One region of the Marinomonas sp. BSi20584 genome, then DNA from elsewhere that is predicted to be linked to it. Evidence: predicted binding sites of a transcription regulator. Region 1 holds the regulator's gene; the other holds the start of a gene.
The links. The regulator sigma-54, encoded in region 1, starts transcription at its own class of promoters, with help from an activator protein. The targets are predictions, from matches to a motif close to TGGCACNNNNNTTGCTNT.
Positions count from the first base shown of each region.

Region 2: hmpA (NO-inducible flavohemoprotein) is a predicted target of sigma-54. The motif match lies at 2,235-2,252, and genes of this name have one in related genera.

Region 1 covers NZ_KZ454896.1:22,186-30,018, reverse strand. Annotated here, with positions in the region: gene mgtE (magnesium transporter) at 1-186, opposite strand, end outside; gene TY87_RS20100 (HPr family phosphocarrier protein) at 194-463, opposite strand; gene ptsN (PTS IIA-like nitrogen regulatory protein PtsN) at 473-922, opposite strand; gene TY87_RS20090 (RNA polymerase factor sigma-54) at 940-2,415, opposite strand; gene lptB (LPS export ABC transporter ATP-binding protein) at 2,494-3,219, opposite strand; gene lptA (lipopolysaccharide transport periplasmic protein LptA) at 3,220-3,747, opposite strand; gene lptC (LPS export ABC transporter periplasmic protein LptC) at 3,731-4,309, opposite strand; gene TY87_RS20070 (calcium/sodium antiporter) at 4,309-5,307, opposite strand; gene TY87_RS20065 (ABC transporter ATP-binding protein) at 5,435-6,235, shown strand; gene mlaE (lipid asymmetry maintenance ABC transporter permease subunit MlaE) at 6,232-7,014, shown strand; gene mlaD (outer membrane lipid asymmetry maintenance protein MlaD) at 7,016-7,480, shown strand; gene TY87_RS20050 (MlaC/ttg2D family ABC transporter substrate-binding protein) at 7,484-7,833, shown strand, end outside.
Region 2 covers NZ_KZ454872.1:7,616-15,448, reverse strand. Annotated here, with positions in the region: gene TY87_RS05125 (hypothetical protein) at 1-5, shown strand, start outside; gene TY87_RS05120 (group II truncated hemoglobin) at 7-447, shown strand; gene norR (nitric oxide reductase transcriptional regulator NorR) at 528-2,093, opposite strand; gene hmpA (NO-inducible flavohemoprotein) at 2,301-3,491, shown strand; gene TY87_RS05105 (GNAT family N-acetyltransferase) at 3,598-4,758, opposite strand; gene aroE (shikimate dehydrogenase) at 4,824-5,636, opposite strand; gene hemF (oxygen-dependent coproporphyrinogen oxidase) at 5,663-6,607, opposite strand; gene lpxM (lauroyl-Kdo(2)-lipid IV(A) myristoyltransferase) at 6,732-7,670, opposite strand; gene TY87_RS05085 (TetR/AcrR family transcriptional regulator) at 7,766-7,833, opposite strand, start outside.

The DNA.
Region 1 (7,833 bases):
TTCATTCTTGGCTTCTATTAACTCCCAAAGAAGCTTACGCTCTTTGGGAGGAGAAGACTCTAATAGACGAGCAACATCCTGTGCGGGCAAAGCGCCGTTAAGTAAATAACGGATTTGCATGGTGGTACCGGATTCGAGCGATTCGGTGACCGTTTGGAGGTGATTTAGAGTGTTTTGCTCTGACATATAAGTCTTACTCGTCTTCACCAAAACGATTATTTATTAATTCTATTACCGCTTTTATTGCATCTAACTCGTCTTCACCATTGGTTTTGATGCGAATTTCTGTGCCTTTGCCGGCAGCAAGCATCATCATCGCCATGATGCTTTTTCCGTCAACATTTCGGCTATCTTTTTCTATGGTGATATCGCAAGAAAAGCGAGTGGTTGTTTCAACCAATTTGCCAGCAGCGCGAGCATGCAAGCCAAGTTTATTTATGATCGTGACGGACTCTTCCTGCATGCTTTTTTCCTATATTAGTGATTCAAATATATTGAATAGTTCTTCATTGGTCTGTGCTGTGCGCAATTTATCCAGTGCTTCTGGAGATTGGGCAAGTTCTGCTATTTGAGCTAGTGTTGCAAGGTGTTGGTCACACTCATGAGGTGGAACAATTAATGCAAATATTAAGTCTACCGCTCTTTTATCGATGGAATCGAAATCAATCGGAGTTTGCAATGACATAACGACAATAGCGGTATGGTTTGCAGATTCTAGGCGACAGTGTGGAATAGCTATGCCGTTGCCTATGCCTGTACTACCTAGCTTTTCACGACCTAGTAGTGCGTCATAGACAGCTTCGTTGTCACAATGCAGTCGATTGGAAGCAACTTCAGCAATGCTTTCAAGTACTCGTTTTTTACTAACAATATCTTGTTTTGCGAGAACGAGTTCCGCTTTTAATAATGATTTCAAGGACATGATAAAATGGTTTCCGTTTAGATCAGTCGTTTTCGTTCATTGGAAGGAGGGATGTTCATCGCCTCTCGATATTTGGCTACAGTGCGTCGAGCAACCTGTATGCCTTGGTCTGCTAAAATAGCAGCTAGCTTGTTATCGCTTAACGGTTTTTTCGCCGGTTCATCCGATACAAGCTTTTTAATCATAGCTCGTATTGCGGTAGAAGAACATTCTCCGCCAGAGGCGGTGTTTACATGGCTGGAGAAAAAGTATTTCAGCTCAAAGATGCCTTTTGGTGTGTGCATGTATTTCTGTGTTGTTACCCTAGAAATAGTTGACTCATGCATACCTACTTCTTCTGCGACATCATGAAGAACCATGGGTTTCATGGCTTCTTCCCCTAGTTCGAAGAAATCAATTTGTCGACTTACAATGCAGCTTGCCACTTTTAATAAAGTTTCGTTGCGGCTCTGTAGGCTCTTCATGAACCATTTTGCTTCTTGAAGAGATGTTTTTATGTAAGTCACATCTTCTGCTGTTGCTGCTGCAGTGCTAGCCATCGCTGAGTAAGTCTCATTGATTTTGATGGGCGGCAAAGCGTCATTATTTAGTTCCACTTGCCATACGTCATGGCGTTTTTTCACTGTGACATCAGGAATAACGTAGTCCGTGTCGTCAGCGTCAATAACTGAGCCTGGGCGTGGGTTGAGCTGTTGAATCAAATTGACGACTTCTTTTAGTGCTTCGTCTTTGAGCTTTGTCTTACGGCTCAACTGAGCAAAATCTCGATTACCTAATAATGGTAGGTAATGATCAATAAGATTGTATGTGCTCTTATACAGCGGGTGGCTTTGGAATGCTTCTAGTTGCACAAGAAGGCAGTCGCGTAGGTCAATTGAGCATACGCCTACAGGGTCAAAGCGCTGCAATCTATGCTGCACTGCAATGACTTCTTCAATATCTAGATCTTCTAATTCAGTGCCGAGAGATTCCCAGATGTCATCGGGAGAAATGCTTAAGTAGCCATCAGGTTGAACGCATTCAATGATGGCGTAAGCGATTTCAATGTCGCGATCTGACATGTGGGTTAAATTTAATTGCCATATAAGATGGTCTTGGATGCTTTCTGCTGGTGCGTTACGGCTTTCGAAGTCGCTATCGCCTTCGTAGCTGTTGTGATCGCTGACAGCTGCAGAACTTTGATAGGTATCATCCCAGTTACTATCTATGGATAGTTCTTCAGGGATGCTTTCTGTCCACTCAGATTCTACGCGTGGTTCTTCGCTATTATTGTCGACTGTTGTATCGGCAGCGCTTTTTGATTCTATGCTTGCAGGGATGTCGTGATGAATTTGTTCGTCGTCGTCGAGCTCAAGCAATGGGTTCGATTCAAGAAACTCATGAATTTCTTGTTTTAAATCCAACGTAGAAAGCTGCAGCAAGCGAATAGCCTGTTGCAGTTGTGGCGTCATAGTCAGCTGTTGACCAAGCTTTAATTGTAAAGACTGCTTCATAGAGCAACTCTTTCTTCTATTTGAATGAATTGGAACGAGTTATGCATACTACTCCCTTTCTACAGCAATGATAAGGGGTTACAGACGGAAGTCGTCGCCTAAATAGACCTTTTTTACTTGTTCATTGTTGATGACGGTACTGGCATCGCCAGATGCAATGATGTAACCATTGCCAACAATGTAAGCTTTATCACAGATGTCTAGTGTTTCTCTGACATTGTGATCGGTAATTAAGACACCGATTCCACTTTCTTGGAGATGTTTGATTATGTGTTTTATGTCACCAACTGAGATAGGGTCTACGCCAGCAAAGGGTTCATCAAGTAGGATGAATTTTGGGTTCATGGCAACCGCTCTCGCTATTTCAACCCGGCGCCTTTCTCCTCCTGATAGTGCCATTCCTAGGTTGGTGCGAATATGGGTGATATGAAACTCTTCTAAGAGTTCTTCTAGTCTTTCTTGTTGCTGTGCTTTTGTTAGCTTTTTGCGGGTTTCTAAAATGGCTAGGATATTATCTTCTACAGACATTTTCCTAAAAATAGATGCCTCTTGAGGGAGGTAGCCAATGCCTTTTTGAGCACGAGTATGCATGGCGTCATGAGTGATGTCTTGGCCATCAATAAATATGCCGCCAGCGTCGTTTGCTACCATGCCAACTATCATATAAAAACAGGTGGTCTTACCCGCGCCATTAGGGCCGAGTAGGCCAACGGCTTGGCCAGACTCAACGGAAATAGATACATCCTTTACGACTTGGCGTTTTTTGTAGCTCTTCGCAAGGTGTTTTGCTTCTAGTAGTGCCATCTATTTTTTATTCTCAGGTGCTTGTTTATCTTTTGGCGCTTGCGGTTGTAAGGTCATTGATACGCGCCCTGAATCTTTTTTCTCAGCACTGAATGTGCCGTCATCAATCATGTAGAGGATGTAGTCTGCGGTGATGGAGTTCTGCATTCTGCTTAGGTAACCATCACCAATAATTTCTAATTTTGATTCGCTGGTTAAATAATGTATTTCATTGCCTTTACTGATAACAATGTTGCCGCTCCAGTCTATCTGCTGACTGAATTTCGCAGGTTTTCCTGTGGCTTCTAGGCTGCTAAATTTTCGGGTCTTAGCGTCTGTTGTTACTTTAAGGTATTGGGCCTGAATTTCAATGGTACCTTGCTTAACAAATACATTGCCTTTGTATATTGCTTCGCCTGAATTTTGGTCGAATGATGCCTCATCAGCTTGTATTTCTAATGGCTTGGTTGTGTCTTCAGGTAGTGCGTATGCGTATTGGCCAATTAGGGCTGAAGTAAGCAACACGCTGACGTTAATGAATCGTTTCATATTTTCCTCGTACAGATCCTGTCATCACGACTTCTTCTGAGTTTATATATGTTGTAATTGTGCCAGCAGAAGTCTCTCCTTGAGTGGAGATAAGCGTTGCATTTCCATAGCTGGTTAGTGATTGATCTTTATCTAAATAATGTATGTTATCTGCACTTAGCTTTATATCTTCAGATTGAAGGTATTTTTTAGTCGCTCTGGCATTTTCGGTTAATAGAATATCATTACTTCCGTCTTCAATAACCCCTTTATCTGCTTTTGCGCTCCAATGACCTGATTTTGAGTAGCGCTCGACGTTCGGCATTTCTAAGAGTGTTGTGGATTTTGCTATGTAGTGCAGCGTTTGTTTAGCGTCAAGTGTTTCGATCAGAAGTCCGTCAGCATCAAACTCTTTAACTTTGACATTAGTTATAAAGTAGTCTGGAGAGCTGCTCAATGAGTCTGTTTGAACGAGGTTTTGTATAGGTGCTGCCCCATACCAACCTAAAGAGGCTACTACTATTAAAGTAGCCCCAATGATTAAAAGGCTTTTGGGTTTTGTTAGTGTTTTTAACGAAAGCATTACACCGAACCGTTTGAGCTAATAATAAATAAATAAACACCATAAGAAGCAATAAGCGGTAAGCCTACCCATCTAGGGATACTGTTGTTTTTCGTTTTCTTGAAAATGAAAATGGCAAGAGCGAGAGCAACTGTTAGGCCTAAAACCCAAGGGAAATCTCTGCTTATCACGCTTTGATCTACTAGTCCTGGAGCAATAAGGGCTGGTAGTGGTAATACGGTGGCCAAGTTGAAGATGTTTGATCCCAATATATTGCCAATTGCTATATCGTGATGGCCTTTTCTGACGCTGCTAATTGAAGCCGCTAGTTCAGGTAGGCTGGTTCCAACTGCAACGATAGTAAGGCCTATAACTAATTCGCTTACGCCTAAAGCGGTTGCTATGCCTATTGCACCCCAGACAAGTAATTTAGAACTTCCTATCAATACAGCTAATCCGATTAGTGCAATGATGAGGGATTTGCTGACAGAGGTTCCATCGTCTTCTGGTAAGCCTTCTTTTAAATCTTTTTCTAAATCTTTACTGCCTCTTAGCAATATTGTCAGGATAATAATAAAAGCAGCAATTAGAATCACGCCATCCCATACGCCAAGAGTCTGATCAAACAGTAAAAAACCTGCTAGCAGGGTGATAGCTAATACGAGAGGGACTTCTTTGGTGGACAGTCCGGAGGCGATTGGAATTGCTGAGAATAATAATGTGATGCCGAAGACAAGTGCGATGTTGGCAATGTTCGAGCCAAGCACATTGCCAACTGCTATTTCTGGTGCGTTATCAAGTGCCGCAATGGCCGAAACGACCATTTCTGGTGCGGATGTGCCGAACGCGACTAACGTAATCCCTATTATCATTGGATTTACATTCAGTTTCTCTGCTACAAGCGCAGAGTGTTCTATAAATTTGTCGGAACTCATTACGAGCAAAACTAACCCTACAATTAGGGCGATAGAAAACAACAGCATGGTATTGATATTACTCAAAGATACAGGGAGTACCATTTAATGAGGTTTGGCGTTGAAATTCAAGGCTTGATCTTATAAACAAAGTGGATTTGGCTGTGTCATGATTTTATTTGTTGGGGGGCGATGTTAGTATCGGGCCATATTTGATAGGGATTAAAAAGGTGTGTCAGTGGTAGATGCTTATATAAAGGTCCAAAATGTTAGTTTTTCAAGGGGAGAGCGTTCTATTTATGAGAACGTATCACTTACTATTCCAAGAGGTAAGATTACTGCGGTGATGGGTCCTAGTGGGACGGGGAAGACGACATTGCTACGTTTAATTGCGGCGCAGCTCGCACCAAACTCAGGCACTATTTTAGTAGACGGTCAAAATGTTCACGCTTTGTCCCGCTCTGAACTTTATAAGGTGCGCAAAAAAATGGGCATGCTTTTTCAAAGTGGTGCTTTGTTTAGTGATATGACTGTCGCTGAGAATATTGCTTTTCCAATGGAAGAACACACCAAGCTGGATGCAAAAACAATAGCGGGTATTGTCTCTGATAAGCTTTATAGCGTTGGTTTACGCGGTGCCGCTAATCTAATGCCGTCGGAATTATCTGGAGGGATGGCTAGACGTGTTGCGTTAGCCCGTGCTATCTCTTTGGATCCAGAGTTAGTAATGTACGATGAGCCTTTTACTGGGCAAGATCCTATTTCTAAAGGGGTTCTTGTTAAGTTGATACGCCAGCTTAATGATTCAGCAAATATGACGTCTGTTCTTGTATCTCATGATGTTGAAGAGTCTCTTTCTATTGCTGATCATGTGTGTATTTTAGCTGGTGGGCGAGTGATTGCTGAGGGTTCTGCCGACGAAATTCGTGCTTCTGATGACCCTGAGGTAAAGCAGTTTTTGAATGGTGAACCTGATGGTCCTGTTCCCTTCCATTATCCAGAAGAAAGTATTTCTAGTAGGGCTGCATTATGAAAAGCATTGAGTTGTTGGGGGCGTCGCTACTGGATTGGCTTGAAGCCGTTGGTCGAGCCGGAATATTTTTGGTACAAAGTATTTTTAGGTTGCCTGTTCGGTTTAAAGAGTCTGTAAATTTGCTAGTGAAGCAGCTTTACTCTGTTGGGGTGTTATCTCTCGTTATTATTATTGTTTCAGGTGCTTTTATTGGCATGGTGCTGTCGCTTCAGGGTTACAGTATTTTGGCTAAGTTTGGCTCAGAAGAAGCGGTTGGACAGCTGCTGGCGCTTTCTTTGTTGAGGGAGTTGTCTCCAGTGGTTACGGCGCTTTTGTTTGCTGGACGTGCTGGCTCATCTTTGACGGCTGAAATTGGTTTGATGAAAGCAACGGAGCAATTATCCAGTTTTGAAATGATGGGTGTTGATCCTCTAAGACGGGTGATTGCGCCTCGCTTTATTGCTGGTGTGATTTGCTTGCCTATCTTGAGTTTGATTTTTTCTGCGTCGGGTATTCTTGGCGGACATCTTGTTTCTGTTGAATGGTTAGGTGTTTATGATGGCGCTTTCTGGTCATCAATGCAGCAGTCTGTGTATTTTGATACTGATATTATGAATGGCCTTATTAAGGCGTTATGTTTCTCAGTTGTTGTTACATGGATCGCTGTTTATCAAGGTTATGAGTGTGTCCCCACTTCTGAAGGGATTGGTAAAGCAACCACTCGTACAGTGGTTTTAGGTTCATTGGCTATTTTGGCTTTAGATTTTGTATTAACCGCCGCTATGTTTGGGGATTTTTAGCATGAGAAGTAAGCGTTCAGAATTGTTGGTAGGGTGTTTTATTGTATTGGGCGTTGTTGCTCTTGTTTATTTGGCCGTTCAAGTGAGTGGGCTTGCCTTCTCTAGCAAGAAAGACACGTATCAGGTCGTTGCTAGGTTTGATGATATTGCAGGGCTCACAAATCGAGCTAAAGTCTCTATTGCTGGCGTGGCGGTTGGTAATGTTGAGTCAATTACGTTTGATAAGAAGTTGTATATGGCTTTGGTAACAATGAATATTGATTCGGACGTTAATAATATTCCTACCGATAGTTCTATTGCAGTGTTGACGAGTGGTTTGCTGGGTGAGAAGTATTTAGGTATTTCTATTGGGGCTGAGGATGAAATGCTTAAAAATGGCAGTGAAATTTTTGATACCCAATCCGCCCTGGTTTTAGAAACTTTGATCAGTCAGTTCTTGTTCAAAGGCGGCGATTCGGAGAAGTAATATATGTCTAAGATTTTATCTGGTGTTGTTTTTGTTTTTTCCTTGCTTGGGTCAAGTGTAACTTGGTCTGACGTTGATGGTGCAAGGGATACGGTTATTAAAGTGGTTGACGCTTTTCGAACAGATATCGTTGCTGATAAAGCGGTGTTGTCTAAAGATCCGGTTTTATTAGAGAAGCGAGTTGATAATATCTTGGCGAATGTGGTCGATTTTGATGATTTTTCCAAAAAAGTGATGGGAAAATATTATCGAAGAGCATCGCCTGAGCAGCGTATTCGCTTTGCCAGTGTTACTAAAGATACCTTGTTGAAAACATACGGCACTTCCTTGCTTGAGCTGGATGCAGATCGAAT
Region 2 (7,833 bases), on a different contig from region 1:
AATAAAATGACTCCTTCTAACCCGCCCATTTATGGCGAAGGCGATGTCACCTTACAAGCCGTCGGCGGATTAACTGGCTTGCAAAATTTGGTCGAAACCTTCTATTGCATTATGAAAAACACACCAGAGTTTCGACCACTGTTTGACATGCATCCTAGCGATATTGAACTAACCATCGACAAGTTGGTGTCTTTTTTATCTGGCTGGATGGGTGGCGAGAAGTTGTTCTCGAAAAAATACGGACCAATCAGTTTACCTCAAGCTCATGCTCATGCTCACTTAATCGTTACCGAAAAAGAAAAAGCCATGTGGCTAAACTGCATGGCCGCAGCATTAGATGAATTGGGTTATTCAGAAGAATTGAAAGCTTATTTACTGCCTCAGCTCGCTTTTCCTGCTGAACGGATTCGACAAGTAAGTGCGGCTAAACACGGTGAATCGGTTTAAACGAAACACAATGACATTCCAAATTCGAAACTGTCGCCTACCTCATAGGAATGTCATTGCGTTTCTGAAACGCTTCATGATTAAGAACGAATTTCTTTGGCAACAACAATCCCTAAGCGTTTTGCCAAGCGCGCTAGGTTTGCGCGATCCATAGATAGCTGTTGAGCAGCCTTGGTCCAGTTCCCTTCACTTTCTTCTAGCGCTTTACGGATTAGATTGCGTTGATAAGTCTCTGTTTCTAAACGTAAATCTATTATTTCTTGCTTATCTAAGACTTGCTGTGATGTTTCGGTATTTTGTATCTTTTCTTGTGAGCTATTATCGATTTGTAATCCTGTTAAATGCGCTGATGAAATAACTGTAATCCCTGTTGCATTGTCCGCTTTGGCGAAAAGCGCAGCGCGGGAGATGACGTGCTCTAGCTCACGTACATTTCCAGGCCAGTGATAAGCTTCGAGCATGCCAATAGCTGATGCGGATAAAGTCAGTTGCTGCAGGCCTAACTTTCGACGGAAGCGCTCAGCGAAGAATCCGGCCAACAATGGAACATCGCCTTGTCTGTCACGTAACGCAGGAACTTGAATCGGGAAGACGCTAAGGCGATGGAATAAATCCGCACGAAAACGATGTTCTGCCACTTCGGTTTCTAAATGTCGGTTGGTTGCAGCAATGATGCGTACATTTACTTTACGAATTTGATCTTTGCCCACGGCTTGGATTTCTTGATTCTGAATAGCGCGAAGCAAAGTTCCCTGCACTTCTAAAGGTAATTCGCCAATTTCATCAAGCAATAAGGTTCCGCCGTCGGCCAATAGAAACTTACCGTCTCGATCTCGGTCCGCCCCGGTAAACGCCCCTTTTACATGTCCGAAAAGCTCACTTTCGATAAGGTGATGAGGAATCGCAGCGCAGTTCACATAAACCATTGGCGCTTCAGAGCGAGCAGATTGCTCATGTAATGCTCTCGCAACCAACTCTTTACCGACGCCGGTTTCCCCTTCAATCAAAATGGCAAAGTCCGATGGGGCAACCAGATTAATCGACTGTTTAAGGTCTTGCATGGCTTTGCTCTGACCTATCATTTCATGGCTTTGCTCGCCCATTACTTTTAATACGTTTTGAGCATGTTGTGATTGGTTTTCTAATTTTTCCATTAAGATGGCGGTATTTAGCGTCATAGCCGCCATGGTACCGATAATTTCCAAAGCGCGCGCGTCGATATCATCGAAAACGCCCGGCATAATGCTGTCTAGCGTCACCACGCCAATCAACTTGCCTTCCAAATACAGCGGCACTCCCATGCAGGAATGCACTGGCAAATTCTCGTCATGGCCTAACACCATGCCATCGTAAGGATCTGGAAGCGGCGAGTCTGCGGGAAAACGAACTGGATAATGTCCGCTACTGATCGCTTTCAGACGCGGGTGTTCATCAATAATGAATCGACGTCCCATCAGATCTTCCGATAAGCCTCGCTGGGCAAGTGGCGCCAGCACACCATTGTTGTTCGCCAATAAAACGACGGCATCACAATTAATCGTTGCCCGCACCGCATAAACCAATTGTTCAAAGCGATTCGGCTGTGTCACCGCACTAGCAAGATCGAGGGCAAAGCTAAGTAAGGCGTTATTAGAAACCTGCTTCATGGATATCGGCTCATAGGGCGAATTATTTTTCGTGTCAATTTGACTCAAACATACCATATAGACTTTCTTTTTGGTGAGTCTTATTGACTCTAATTTTTATATTAAAAACATAAACCACTGATTTTATTATCAATTATAAGTTGGCACGAGCTTCGCTATAGAAGAGTTAAGAAAGCATTTATTCGTACTCTTAGAAAAGGAAATAACATGTTAACTCAACACCATATAGACACTGTCAAAGCTACTATTCCACTTCTTGCTTCTGCAGGAACCGCGATTACTGAGCATTTTTATCAACGCATGTTCTCTCATAATCCAGAGCTAAAAGATGTATTCAACATGACCCACCAAAGAACTGGTGGTCAACCTGCGGCTTTGTTCAATGCCATCGCGGCATACGCAACACATATCGATAATCTCGAAGTACTTACCAGTGCCGTGATGCGTATAGCTCATAAGCACACCAGTTTTAATATCCAACCGAGTCAATATGACATCGTTGGTCATCACCTTATTGAAACCTTGCGTGAACTCGCTCCAGATGCTTTTACCAAAGACGTAGAAGAAGCATGGGTAGCGGCTTACATGCAATTAGCTGGGATATTTATTCAAGTCGAAGGTGATCTTTATAAAGAACGCGCTGCCCAACTTGGCGGCTGGAAAGACTTCCGCCGTTTCCGTGTAGCCTCCAAAACACCAGAATCTGATTTGGTTACCAGCTTTGTGTTTGAGCCTGTGGATGGCGGCGCAGTAATTGACTATCAGCCAGGGCAATATTTGGGCGTTAAGTTACATCCAAAAGGCAATGAGTTCGATGAGATACGTCAATACTCTTTATCAACAGCGCCAAATGGTAAAAGTTATCGCATAAGCGTCAAACGCGAAGGCGCTGGCGACATAGCTGGGGTCATGTCGAACTACCTTCACGATCACCTAAACGTCGGCGATGAAATAGAAGCCATGCCACCTGCAGGCGATTTCGTTTTCCAAGACAAACAAACTCCTGTGGTACTGATTTCTGGTGGTGTTGGCTTAACGCCAATGCAAGCCATACTAAACACTCTTGCTAAACAGCAATACAGCCACCCAGTAAGCTATTTACACGCTTGTGCTCATCAAGGTCAGCATTCCTTCAAAGAGCACGTGAACAGCTTGAAAGACCAACTGAATTTGTCCGTTCACACTTGGTACGAACAAGCCGACAGCGAAGAAGAAGGAGTGTTAAACGGCATGATGCAACTAGAAGCCATCAAAGACAACTTACCTCTGACGAATGGCGAGTTTTACTTATGCGGGCCTGTTGGCTTCATGATGTTTGTTAAACAGCAGCTCTTAACGCTCGGAGTGGAAGCAGACCGAATTCATTACGAATTGTTCGGCCCACATCAAGAGGTTTGATATTAAACCCCTCCCTAGCCCTCACCTTGGAAGACAAAAGGGGAGGGAACAAAAACCTTAGTTCCTCCCCCTGCTAAGGGGGGAGGGGGGAGCAGGGAGGGGGTTACTAGCTTTCCTGCTTAAACGGCAACAAGGCGTGAGTATCTCGATGGTACTCACGCACAGCTTGGGCTTCTTCCTCGCAGAAGTTACCAATAGCATCACGGAAACCTTCATGGGCGATGTAGTGAATGCTGTGGCTAAATACAGGCTCAAAGCCACGGGCAATTTTGTGTTCTCCTTGAGTGCCTGGATCAAAATGCTGTAAGCCTTTTTCTAGGCAAAATTCGATACCTTGGTAGTAACAAGCTTCAAAATGCAGGCAATCCACTTCTTCCATACAACCCCAGTAACGACCATACAAAGAATGATCGTCGAAGAAACACCAAGACGCAGCTATGGCTTCTTCATCACGAAAGGCTTGGACCAAGAGTATTTGATCGCCCATATTTTCGGCTAATTGACCAAAGAATTCGCGAGTAAGGTAACCTTGCTGACCACGCTTTGCGTAAGTGGATTGATAGCACAGGTAAAAGAAATCAATTTCTGCCGAGGTCAAATCGTTGCCTAGGGCTCGAGTCAATGTGATGCCTTCCTTAGCAACCTTGTCTCGTTCTTTGCGGGCGGTTTTGCGTTTACGACTGGAGAAGTGTGACAAATAGTCTTCCATGTCTTTGTAATCACGATTAAACCAATGGAACTGACAAGAAATTCGGTGCAATAGGTCTTTATTTGGTGCGAATAACGCCGCGTGTTCAGGCTTGGTAAATAACAGATGCCAGCTTGAAAACTCTCGTTCTTGGTTGGCTTGAGTCATTAATTCTGCAAGCGCTGGGTACAGATGAGAAAACTGCACATCATCGCCTTTAGGATCAAGGTGAGAGAAGATCCGTAAGCCTGTCACAGGAGAAAAAGGAATCGCCCAAATACGCTTAGGAAAGTAACTCATGCCATAGCGTTGGTAGGCATCTGCCCAAGACCAATCAAAGACAAATTCACCTTGGGAGTGAGTTTTCAAATAGGTTGGGGCGATGGCCAGCGGGCTGTCATCGTCATCCATCACCAGCAAATATTCAGGATACCAGCCCGTTCCATCGCCGATGCTTTTGCTTTGCTCTAACGCCTGATGAAAAGCAAATTGCGCAAAAGGATAACGTGTTTCTCCAATAGCCTCTTGCCATTTGGCTTCACCTATTTGATCGACCGAGTTGAACCATTGCGCTTTCATACTACTTTCCTTTATGACGCTTATTTCGCTGATTCACTTAATTTCACTGATTAACATTTCACTGATTAGTAAGCGGCTTCCATTTGTTCGCGCATAGCATCAACCAAACTGGCGGTTTCAGGTCGAATTTGCCGCCACAGATAAAAAGCTTCTGCAGCTTGGCCAACCAACATACCAAGACCATCGGCACCATCAGCACCACGCTCATGGGCCCACTGTAAAAACACCGTGCGTTCTTTGCCGTACATCATGTCGTAGCACCATGTATCAGCGTTTATTAATTCATCTTTTAATGGTGGTAAACTGCCAGACAAGCTCGCCGAAGTACCATTGATAATGATATCAAAAGGGCCTTCTAATGCTTCGAAAGTCGAAGCTAAACAATCAAATTGATCAGCCAATAATTGTGCTTTCTCGACTGTACGATTCGCAATGGTGACAGATTCTGGGTTCTCAGCTAAAACAGGTTCAAGTACACCACGAACTGCGCCACCAGCGCCCAGTAAAAGAATGCGTTTATCCGTTAAACTCTGACCATGATTATGGATAATGTCGCGAACCATACCGATTCCGTCTGTATTGTCGCCGAACAGGTCGCCATTTTTACCCATTAGCAAAGTATTCACCGCACCGGCTTGTTTTGCCCGTTGGCTTAAAATATCGCACATAGCGTATGCGCGTTCTTTAAACGGCACCGTAATATTCAGACCTTTTCCGTCTTTTTCAAAAAAGTCTCTGACTTGGTTTTCAAATTCAACCTCGTCACCAAGTAAGGTCGAATACACCAAGTCTTGATTTGTCAGCGTAGCAAAGTGCGCATGAATACTAGGTGATTTACTGTGAGCAATCGGATTTCCAACAACAGCGTATTGATCCAAAATTTATCCTCTTCGTTGTTCTTCAATTAGCGAGTAATAAGCCAATCTTTCGACGTTAGGTAATACTCGGTTAATTTCGCTTCTTCGCTACCCACTTCGACCTGATATTCATATGTCCAACGCACTTCTGGCGGCAATGACATCAAAATAGACTCGGTACGACCCAAGCCACTTTGTAAGCCAAAATGCGTACCACGGTCAAACACCAAATTAAACTCTACATAGCGTCCACGACGATGTAATTGGAAGTCACGTTGTTGCTCAGTGAATGGCAAATCTTTACGGCGCTCTAAAATCGGTAAATAGGCTTTAGTAAATGTATTGCCTACCGATTGCATCATCCCAAAACAATGCTCAAAACTGCCTTCGTTAAAATCATCATAGAACAAACCGCCAATACCACGCGGTTCACCCCTGTGTTTCAAATAAAAGTACTCATCACACCATTTTTTAAAACGAGAGTAATAACCTTCACCAAATGGTTCGACAGCATCATAAGACGCTTGATGCCAATGAATACAATCTTCATCGAAACCATAATAAGGTGTCAGATCAAAACCACCACCAAACCACCATACTGGTGCCATACCATCTTTATAGACGATAAATAAACGCACGTTGGCATGGGAAGTGGGTGCCATAGGGTTGTTCGGATGAATCACCAAAGACACGCCCATGGCTTCGAATCGACCACCAGCCAACTCAGGACGATCTACCGTCGCAGAGGGAGGTAGGTTATCACCCATGACATGAGAGAAGTTCACACCGCCTTTTTCAATAACCTCACCACCTGCGATAACACGAGTACGTCCGCCTCCGCCATTAGGTCTATCCCAAGCGTCTTCTTTGAAACGAGCTGTCGGTTCAACGGTTTCTAATGTAGAGCAAATATGGTCTTGAAGGGACAGGAGATAGTCTTTAACGGCTTGAACATCGAGGTTGGTAACCGTAGCTGGTGAGCTTGCTGACATGAAATACTCCATCTTGTCGTGGCTTTAAAACAGAACAAATAAAAACGGCCTAATCATTTAGGCCGTAGTTTATAACACTGAAAGAACATTTGTCGCGAAGGAACTTGTTAATAGAAGAGAGCCATTAATAAAGATCTGAACCATCAGGACGCGTTCGTAAAAGATTTAGTACCCACATATATTGCTCAGGATGCTTAGATATCATCGCCTCAAGAGCTTGGTTCATAATGAGTGCATCGGTCTCTTCACTTCCACTAGGGAAATTTTCCAAGGGAGGTGAGATGAAAAGTTCGTATTTACCTAATTCTGCATTATATGCTGGCAACATGGGAACAACTTTCGCATCAGTAAGGCTGGCCAATCGACCCAAGCCCTTCATTGTCGCCTTGTTAGACGCAAAAAAAGGCGTAAAAACGGAATGCTGGGCACCCAAATCTTCATCTGGTAAGTAATACCCAAGATAGCCTTCTTTAACTGATTTCATAAAAGGCTTAATACCTGCACTTCGGCAATACACGCGCGCACCATACCGAACCCGCTGAAGATGGATCAACCAATTAAAAATAGGGTTTTTCTGAGTACGTATCATAGCAACGGTTTTATGACCTTTCGCAGTCAACATCACCCCAGCATAATCAATCGCCCAGCAGTGCGGCACCAGAGCAATCACATTCTGGTCACTTCTTAGCAGAGGAAATAAATGCTCTTCTCCAAAAATGACACAGCGATTTTCACAATGACGCTTGCTACGCACAATTAACTCACCATAGGCAATAAAATATTGGGCGGCGGTTTGAAAGCTTCTTTTAAGCAGAGTTTCTCGCTCTTCTAGAGTTTTGTCAGGAAAACAATGCTCTAAGTTCACCCTTGCTCTTTTTAATGCGCGACTCTTTGTATTAAGCAATCGACCTGCAATCCAACTCGCTAGCTTATCGCGCCAGCGCAAGGGGAAAAAAGCAATAAGCAACGAGACCAAGACACTAAACCATGTCAGCCAAAAGCGTGGGTGAAGAAACCGCCACTCAAAAGTAGGATTATATGTATGCTTGTCGCCGTTGCTCATTCAGAGAGTATTCGCATAAATTGTGAAAACAACATGATACCTCAAACACTGTATATTGTTATATGCCCTGCTTTTAATTATTGAATGTACACGTTTTACTGGCAGCGAGCCTTCCAATCTGATAAAGCTCGATCAAAAAAATCAGGCTGATCCGTGCCTTGCA